Regions from separate parts of the Staphylococcus capitis subsp. capitis genome, predicted to be linked through region 1. Evidence: predicted binding sites of a transcription regulator. Region 1 holds the regulator's gene; the other holds the start of a gene.
The links. Region 1 encodes CtsR, which represses protease genes until heat stress. Its sites were predicted from a motif close to ATGGTCAATAAAGGTCAAACA; they were not measured.
Positions count from the first base shown of each region.

Region 2: the regulator CtsR is predicted to act here: its motif matches at 1,640-1,660, upstream of clpP (ATP-dependent Clp endopeptidase proteolytic subunit ClpP).

Region 1 is NZ_CP145263.1:2,251,267-2,255,709, reverse strand. It holds gene V6C74_RS11245 (NupC/NupG family nucleoside CNT transporter) at 46-1,257, opposite strand; gene V6C74_RS11240 (CtsR family transcriptional regulator) at 1,412-1,873, shown strand; gene V6C74_RS11235 (UvrB/UvrC motif-containing protein) at 1,893-2,456, shown strand; gene V6C74_RS11230 (protein arginine kinase) at 2,449-3,453, shown strand; gene V6C74_RS11225 (ATP-dependent Clp protease ATP-binding subunit) at 3,468-4,443, shown strand, end outside.
Region 2 is NZ_CP145263.1:1,922,308-1,926,750, forward strand. It holds gene V6C74_RS09560 (TIGR01777 family oxidoreductase) at 1-543, shown strand, start outside; gene V6C74_RS09565 (hypothetical protein) at 575-757, shown strand; gene clpP (ATP-dependent Clp endopeptidase proteolytic subunit ClpP) at 1,007-1,594, opposite strand; tRNA gene V6C74_RS09575 (tRNA-Arg) at 1,786-1,857, shown strand; gene whiA (DNA-binding protein WhiA) at 2,025-2,969, opposite strand; gene yvcK (YvcK family protein) at 3,094-4,089, opposite strand; gene rapZ (RNase adapter RapZ) at 4,086-4,443, opposite strand, start outside.

The sequences.
Region 1 (4,443 bases):
ATAAAAAACGCAAGAGCAACTTTCCTAAGTTACTCTCGCGTTTGATTAAATAAAGAATCCTGCAATTGCTGCAGAAATAAATGATACTAATGTTGCACCGAACAATAGTTTTAATCCAAATCGTGCTACAATATCACCTTTTTTATCATTTAGTGATTTAATCGCACCTGAAATAATACCTATTGAACTGAAATTAGCAAATGATACTAAGAATACTGAAGTGACACCTTTAGCATGCTCAGATAAACCATGTGTTTTACCGAGTGCTTGCATAGCAACGAATTCATTTGATAATAATTTTGTCGCCATAATTGAACCTGACTGCACAGCATCATGCCAAGGAACACCAGTTAGGAATGCGAAAGGTGCAAAGACAAAACCGATTAACGTTTGGAAATTCCAATCCAATGTTCCACCTGATAATAGACTAAAGATTCCACTTACTACACCATTAAGTAAAGCAATAAGAGCAATATAACCAATTAACATTGCACCGACAATCACTGCTACTTTGAAACCATCTAAAATATATTCACCAAGCATTTCGAAGAATGATTGATTTTTAGTTTCACTTTCATCGACTAATAATTTATCATCTTCTTCATTCACTTTATACGGATTGATAATAGACGCGATGATGAAACCACCAAATAAGTTAAGTACCACAGCTGTTACAACATATTTAGGTTCTATTAATGTGAAGTAGGCTCCAATAATTGAAGCAGATACTGTCGACATTGCAGATGCAGTTAATGTATACAAACGTTGTTTAGGTATGTATGGCAATTGTTGTTTTAATGAGATAAATACCTCTGATTGTCCTAAAATTGCTGCTGCTACAGCATTGTAAGATTCTAAACGTCCCATGCCATTAATTTTAGAAATTAAGAAACCTAAAATGTTAATTATAAGCGGTAAAATTCTTGTATATTGTAAAATACCGATAAGCGCTGAGATAAACACGATAGGTAACAATACATTAAAGAAGAATGGAGGGTTTTTTGGATCTAATTTAAAACCACCGAATACGAAATTGACACCCTCAGCAGCTTGCTTTAATAAATAACTGAAACCATACGAAATACCACCAATAACTGTGATACCTATATTTGTTTTTAATAAAATAAATGCAAATATCAATTGAATTACTAAGAGTAATCCGACATATTTCCAACGGATATTTTTTCTATCTGAACTAAATAAAAATGCGAGTGCTAAAAAGAATATAATTCCTATAATCCCAATCAAAATATGCATGTTTTTCATTCCTTTAAATTTTTCTATTCTCTATCATACAATAAAATGAACGCGCTAACATCATAAAATTTAAATTTTAAAAATCAAATTGGTTGAAAAAGGTCAAAGGTGGTCATATAATAAAGTCAAAGAAGGTCAAAAAGAGGTGATATCCATGCATAACATGTCTGACATCATAGAACAATACATTAAACATTTATTCGAGGAAACAAATGAAGATGTGGTCGAAATACAACGCGCTAATATTGCACAACGCTTCGATTGTGTTCCTTCTCAATTAAATTATGTTATTAAAACACGCTTCACAAATGAACATGGTTATGAAATAGAAAGTAAACGGGGTGGCGGAGGCTACATCCGAATCACTAAAATTGAAAATAAAGATGCATCAGGTTATATTAATCACTTACTTCAATTGATAGGGCCTTCTATTTCTCAACAACAAGCGTATTATGTTATAGATGGTTTACTAGATAAAGGTCTAATTAACCAAAGAGAAGCTAAAATGATACAAGCAGTTATAGATAGAGAGACATTAAAAATGGATGTGGTCGCACGAGATATTATACGCGCTAATATTTTAAAACGATTACTTCCAGTTATAAACTATTATTAATGAAGTGAGGTGTCTGAACGTGCTTTGTGAAAACTGTCATTTAAATGAAGCAGAAGTAAAATTAACAGTTAAAAGTAAAGACGGTACTCACGAAAAATGGGTATGCTCAATATGTGCTCAAGGTGATAATCCATGGCAACAATCTCATGAGGATACTTCTTACCATGTGCATCAGGATGATATAGAGGAAGCTTTTGTAGTTAAACAGATTTTACAACATCTTGCTACGAAACATGGTATTAATTTTCAAGAAATGGCATTCAAAGAGGAAAAGCAATGCCCAACATGTCAAATGACTTTAAAAGATATTGCGCACGTTGGTAAATTCGGTTGCGCGAATTGTTACGCAACTTTTAAAGAAGACATTATCGATATTGTTAGACGTGTACAGGGAGGCCAATTTGAACATGTAGGTAAAACGCCTCAATCTTCATATAAGAAACTTGCAATTAAAAAGCAAATCGAAGAAAAAACAAAATATCTAAACAAATTAATTGAAGAACAAAATTTCGAGGAAGCGGCTGTTGTACGTGATGAAATTAAAGCATTAAAAGATGAGAGTGAGGTGTCTCGTAATGAGTGACATTCATACTAATATAAGTGAATGGATGAAGATGACAGAAGAGGCACCTGTAGTTATTTCTTCTCGTATTAGATTAGCAAGAAATCTAGAAAATCACGTCCATCCTTTGATGTTTCCTTCTGAACAAGAGGGTTTTCGAGTTATCAACGAAGTTCAAGATGCGCTTCCAAACTTAAAGTTACAACGTTTAGACACTATGGATCAACAAAGTAAAATGAAATTAGTTGCGAAACATCTTGTCAGTCCAGAACTTATCAAACAGCCAGCATCCGCGGTGCTGTTAAATGAAGATGAATCCTTAAGTGTAATGATTAACGAAGAAGATCATATTCGAATTCAAGCGTTAGGAACAGATTTATCGTTGCGTGAATTATATCAAAGGGCTTCAAATATTGATGATGAGTTGGATAGTGATTTAGATATAAGTTATGACGAACACTTAGGTTATTTAACAACGTGTCCAACTAATATAGGCACTGGAATGCGCGCAAGTGTCATGCTACATTTACCAGGACTTTCTATTATGAAGAGAATGAATCGTATCGCTCAAACGATTAATCGTTTTGGATTTACGATTCGAGGTATTTATGGAGAAGGTTCACAAGTATATGGACATATTTATCAAGTTTCAAACCAACTTACTTTAGGGAAAACTGAATCCGATATCATTGATAACTTAACTGAAGTAGTTAATCAAATTATCAATGAGGAAAAACAAATCAGAGAAAGACTTGATAAACATAATCCTGTAGAGACACTTGATAGAGTTTATCGCTCACTAGGGATTTTACAAAATAGTAGAATCATATCAATGGAAGAAGCATCATTTCGCTTGAGTGAAGTTAAGCTTGGCATTGATTTAAACTATATTTCGCTTGAAGATTTTAAATTTAATGAATTAATGGTAGCTATTCAATCGCCATTTTTAATAGATGAAGATGATGATAAAACAGTAAATGAAAAAAGAGCTGATTTATTAAGGAAACATATAAAATAGGAGGTATTTTATATATGCTATTTGGTAGATTAACAGAACGTGCACAACGCGTACTAGCGCACGCACAAGAAGAAGCAATTCGCTTGAACCATTCAAATATTGGAACGGAACATCTTTTATTAGGTTTAATGAAAGAACCTGAAGGTATCGCTGCCAAAGTGTTAGAAAGCTTTAATATCACTGAAGATAAAGTTATTGAAGAAGTTGAAAAGTTAATTGGCCATGGTCAAGAACAAATGGGCACTTTACATTACACACCTAGAGCTAAAAAAGTTATTGAGCTTTCAATGGATGAAGCGAGAAAACTACATCATAACTTCGTGGGAACAGAACATATTCTTCTAGGCTTAATCCGTGAAAATGAAGGTGTCGCAGCACGTGTCTTTGCCAATTTAGATTTAAATATTACAAAAGCACGCGCGCAAGTAGTAAAAGCTTTAGGTAGTCCAGAAATGAGTAATAAAAATGCTCAAGCAAATAAATCAAATAACACTCCAACATTAGATAGTTTAGCTAGAGACTTAACAGTTATTGCTAAAGATGGCACTTTAGATCCTGTAGTTGGAAGAGATAAAGAAATTACTCGTGTGATTGAAGTGCTCAGCCGTCGTACTAAAAATAACCCAGTACTTATCGGTGAGCCTGGTGTGGGTAAAACTGCTATAGCTGAAGGTTTAGCACAAGCAATCGTTAATAATGAAGTCCCAGAAACTCTAAAAGATAAACGCGTGATGTCACTCGATATGGGAACTGTCGTTGCTGGTACAAAATACCGCGGTGAATTTGAAGAACGCTTGAAAAAAGTAATGGAAGAAATTCATCAAGCAGGTAACGTCATTTTATTTATAGATGAGTTACACACATTAGTTGGTGCTGGAGGTGCGGAAGGTGCAATTGACGCTTCTAATATTCTTAAACCTGCATTAGCTAGAGGAGAGTTACAATGTATTGGTGCTACAACATTAGATGAATATCGTAAAAATATTGAGA
Region 2 (4,443 bases), 330 kb from region 1:
GACTTATATTACAGTTATACAGAATTATATAAAACTTTACCTTTTGATTTTCTATCAGATATTGTTTACCAATGGGAACGTTTTGCAAATAAATTTAAAGACTTTGGAACACGAGTAGTTCTAGGAAGATTTGGACTTATTCTTTCTGATACAGGTGGCGCATTACAAATGATGGAATTACCGTATCGTTTTTACGTAGGTGGTAAATTAGGTTCTGGTCAACAGTGGTATTCTTGGATTCATATTGATGATTTAATCAGAGGTATTTTATTCACTATAGATAATGAAGATGCACAAGGTCCTTTCAATTTAACTGCACCAATCCCTGAAAGACAGAACTTATTTGGATATACTTTAGCTAGAGCAATGCATAAACCACATGAAACTTGGGCACCAAAATTAGCAATGCGGTTAGTTCTTGGGGAAATGTCAACGGTCGTTCTAGACACTCAAAAGGTTTTACCAAATAAGTTACACGCACTCGGCTTTGAGTTTAAATTTAACAATTTAAAAAATGCGTTAGATGATTTAGTTAAAGCCTAAGAATTTACAACGTACGAAGAAGGTTTACAAAATGAAAGACAACCAATTAACTTATATATTGTTAATTATTGCTAGTATTTTATTAATATTGAATGGAATATTTGCATTTGATCACACAATAGCAATGATATTAATGTCACTACTCTTTACTATTGTAGGTTTAATATTATTCTTTGTGGTTTTGCGATTATTTATAAAAGAAAAGAAGCGCTAAGCAATAAAATAATCAAGAGACATGAATTGTGATTTAAAAAAGTTGAACATGTTAATTTGACTTTTAGTTTTCACATTATCATTGTCTCTTTTTTTATTGTTACATAGCCATCCTTAGTGGTATTATCAAAAACTTTTAAGATCCTACAAGAGGAAAAATATAAGCAAAATCCATAAAAAAAATGCCTACAAAGTCAGTAACTTTGTAGACAATTCAAGACATAATTAATCAAATGATTCTCTCTTTTAATTATTTACCTTCTGGCTCCATTACTTCATCGATTAAACCATATTCTTTTGCTTCTTCAGCAGTTAAGAAGTTATCACGGTCCGTGTCTTGTTGAATTTTTTCAATTGATTGACCTGTACGCTCAGCTAAAATACGATTTAATTTTTCACGAGTTTTTAAGATATGGTTTGCAGCAATTTCGATTTCAGTTGCTTGACCTTGTGCACCACCTAAAGGTTGGTGAATCATTACTTCAGCATTAGGTAATGCAAAACGCTTACCTTTAGCTCCTGCAGCTAATAAGAATGAACCCATAGATGCTGCCATACCAATGCAAATTGTTTGAACATCCGGTTTAATATGTTGAATTGTGTCATAAATAGCGAAACCTGCTGTTACACTACCACCTGGTGAATTAATATATAAGTAGATGTCTTTTTCAGAGTCTTGAGCTTGTAAGAATAACAATTGAGATACAATTGAATTAGCTACATTATCATCAATTTGAGAACCTAACATAATAATACGGTCTTTTAATAAACGTGAATAAATATCATATGCACGTTCACCGCGATTTGTTGTTTCAATAACTGTAGGAATTAAATTCATCTATTTTTCCTCCTTGTAATAACTATTATATTTTATTTTACCTTAAAAGTCAAAAATGGTCAAAACATTAACTTAACTATTTAAAAATTCAGTTTGACGCTTAACTATAAGATTTGTAAACTAGAATTATCGTTTTTAATTGTACTGTTATCATTATTATTAGTACAGAAAAATGTTTCTATTCTCATTTACCCCTCGTAGTGTAATGGATAACACATGAGATTCCGGTTCTTATAATAGAGGTTCAATTCCTCTCGAGGGGGTATATAATTTAAAAATTCATACATTTTAAAATGAGGAACGCTGTAATGACGGCGCTCCTTTTTTATTATGTATTATAATTGAATCCCTATATCAAACTAATTTTTAAGGGTCTGAGTCCCTAAACATAAATTAGGTATTTTTGAACTCTTTCAAAAATACCTATTTGTTACATTTCAATTTGTTCTCCATTACGTATTTTATCTGCAAGTTCATTGAGCTTTCTTAATCGATGGTTCATACCTGATTTAGATATTGGTCCAGTAGAAACCATTTCACCTAATTCTTTCAATGATATCTCTTGATGTTCAACACGTAATTTAGCTACCTCTCTTAAGCGATCTGGTAAGTTATCTAAACCAATCTCTTGATCAATAAGTTGAATACTTTCAACTTGCTTCATAGCTGCGCTCACTGTTTTATTTAGATTTGCTGTTTCACAGTTTACTAATCGATTAACAGAATTCCTCATATCTCTCACAATACGCACATCTTCAAATTTAAGTAATGCTTGATAGCCACCTATTAAACTAAGAAAATCTGAAATTTTTTCAGCCTCTTTTAAATAAGCAATACTACCCTTTTTACGTTCAAGATGCTTTGCATTTAATTCATAACTATTCATTAATTTAGTCAAACCTTCTGAATGACTTTCATATTGCGAAAAGATTTCGAGGTGGTAAGACGATGTCTCAGGATTATTTACTGAGCCACCAGCAAGAAAGGCGCCTCTTAAATAACTACGTCTCATTTCATCATCTTTAATCATGTCAGGATCTATTTCATGAGTAAAGATGCCCTCTTTAAGTATTCCGAGATCGTTTAAGATTTCTTTCGCTAACATTTTTGTACGACAAATATAGATGTTGTTTTTCTTTAGTTTCATCTTTTTTCGAACTAATATTTCAACTTCTACATTAAAAATCCGTTTAATAAGAGAGTATATTCGTCGTGCTGTCGTTGCATTTTCAGTCTGTACATTAATTACGAATTGTTGATTCGATAAACTAAGCGCGCCATTCATACGAATTAATGCACTGAGCTCTGCTTTTGCATTTGCTTCATCAACTTCAATACGTGTTAATTCATTTTTCATGTCTGATGCAAAGCTCATAGAATACTCATTCCTTCCTAAATCAACTCTATTTTGATCTCTGTATGGTCGACATAGAGATTACGTTACACTACTTTGATAAACACACGTAAGCTATCATATCATAACAAATATTCTACTAACACTATTTATGTTTATCATTAGGATTAAACTGAATTGTGCTTGTTAATTCTAATGCAAGCTCATATATCATACCTGATAAAACTTTAGTATTATGACGTACCAAATGTTCGTCAGAAATTTCAATTAAATTTGAGGCTGTTAACACTCTTATACCTTTATTTTTAAGCTCTTCTTTATGAACTTCTACAGGTTTTGAGTTTTTTTCTTCATATCTACGTAAAACGTCTTTGCTATAATTTTCATTACTGCAAATGACAAAATCAATAAAATCTTCGCCGACTTGTTGGCAGATAGCATCTATATGTTCTTTAACATCGTAATTATCAGTTTCTCCTGGTTGAGTCATTACATTAGAAACATAGAGTTTTGGCGCTTTAGAGCGAAGTAATGCTTCAGAAACCCCTTTAACACATAAATTAGAGATAACACTTGTATATAATGAACCAGGCCCAAGAACAATTAAATCAGCATGTTCTAAAGCTTCAACCGCTTCTTCCATAGGTTCAACGTCCCCTGGTTCTAAAAAGACACGATCTATTTTTTTATTTGTTTTAGGTATATTAGTTTCGCCACGAACAATTTCTCCATCTTCCATGACTGCATTTAGTTGTACACTAGTATTAGTTGATGGAATAACTTGACCTTTAATATTGAGAACTTTACTTAGCTCTTTAATCGCATGACCGAAATCATTTGTTATACTAGTCATTCCTGCAATAACTAAATTCCCTAGTGAGTGACCGTCGACTTGGTTTTCATTAAAACGATATTGAAAAAGTTGAGTTAATATTGATTCTGAGTCACTAAGCGCTGCAATAACATTGCGTATGTCACCTGGAGCAGGTATATCCATAACGTCTCTAATCTTCCCTGTGCTTCCGCCGTTATCAGCGACAGTAACAATAGCAGTAATATCTATAGGGAATTCTCTTAATCCTCTTGCTAGAACAGATAAACCTGTTCCTCCTCCGATAAGTACTACTTTCATTTGCTTCATTTTTTCTCTCCACTTTCAATATGGGCATCTCTATGATGCACATAAACATTGTAATCAAAAATCTCATTAAGATATTCGCCTAAACGTTTCGCTAGCGCAACTGATCGGTGTTGACCACCTGTACATCCTATAGCAATAACTAACTGTGATTTTCCTTCTTTTTTATAACCTGGAATCATATATTTTAAAAGGTCTGTTAATTTGTCAAAGAAGATTTCAGTTTCTTTCCATTTCATTACATAGCTATAGACCGGCTCATCAAGACCAGTTAACGGGCGCAATTCTTCTACGTAGTATGGATTTGGTAAAAATCTTACGTCGAATACTAAATCAGCATCCATTTGAATGCCATGT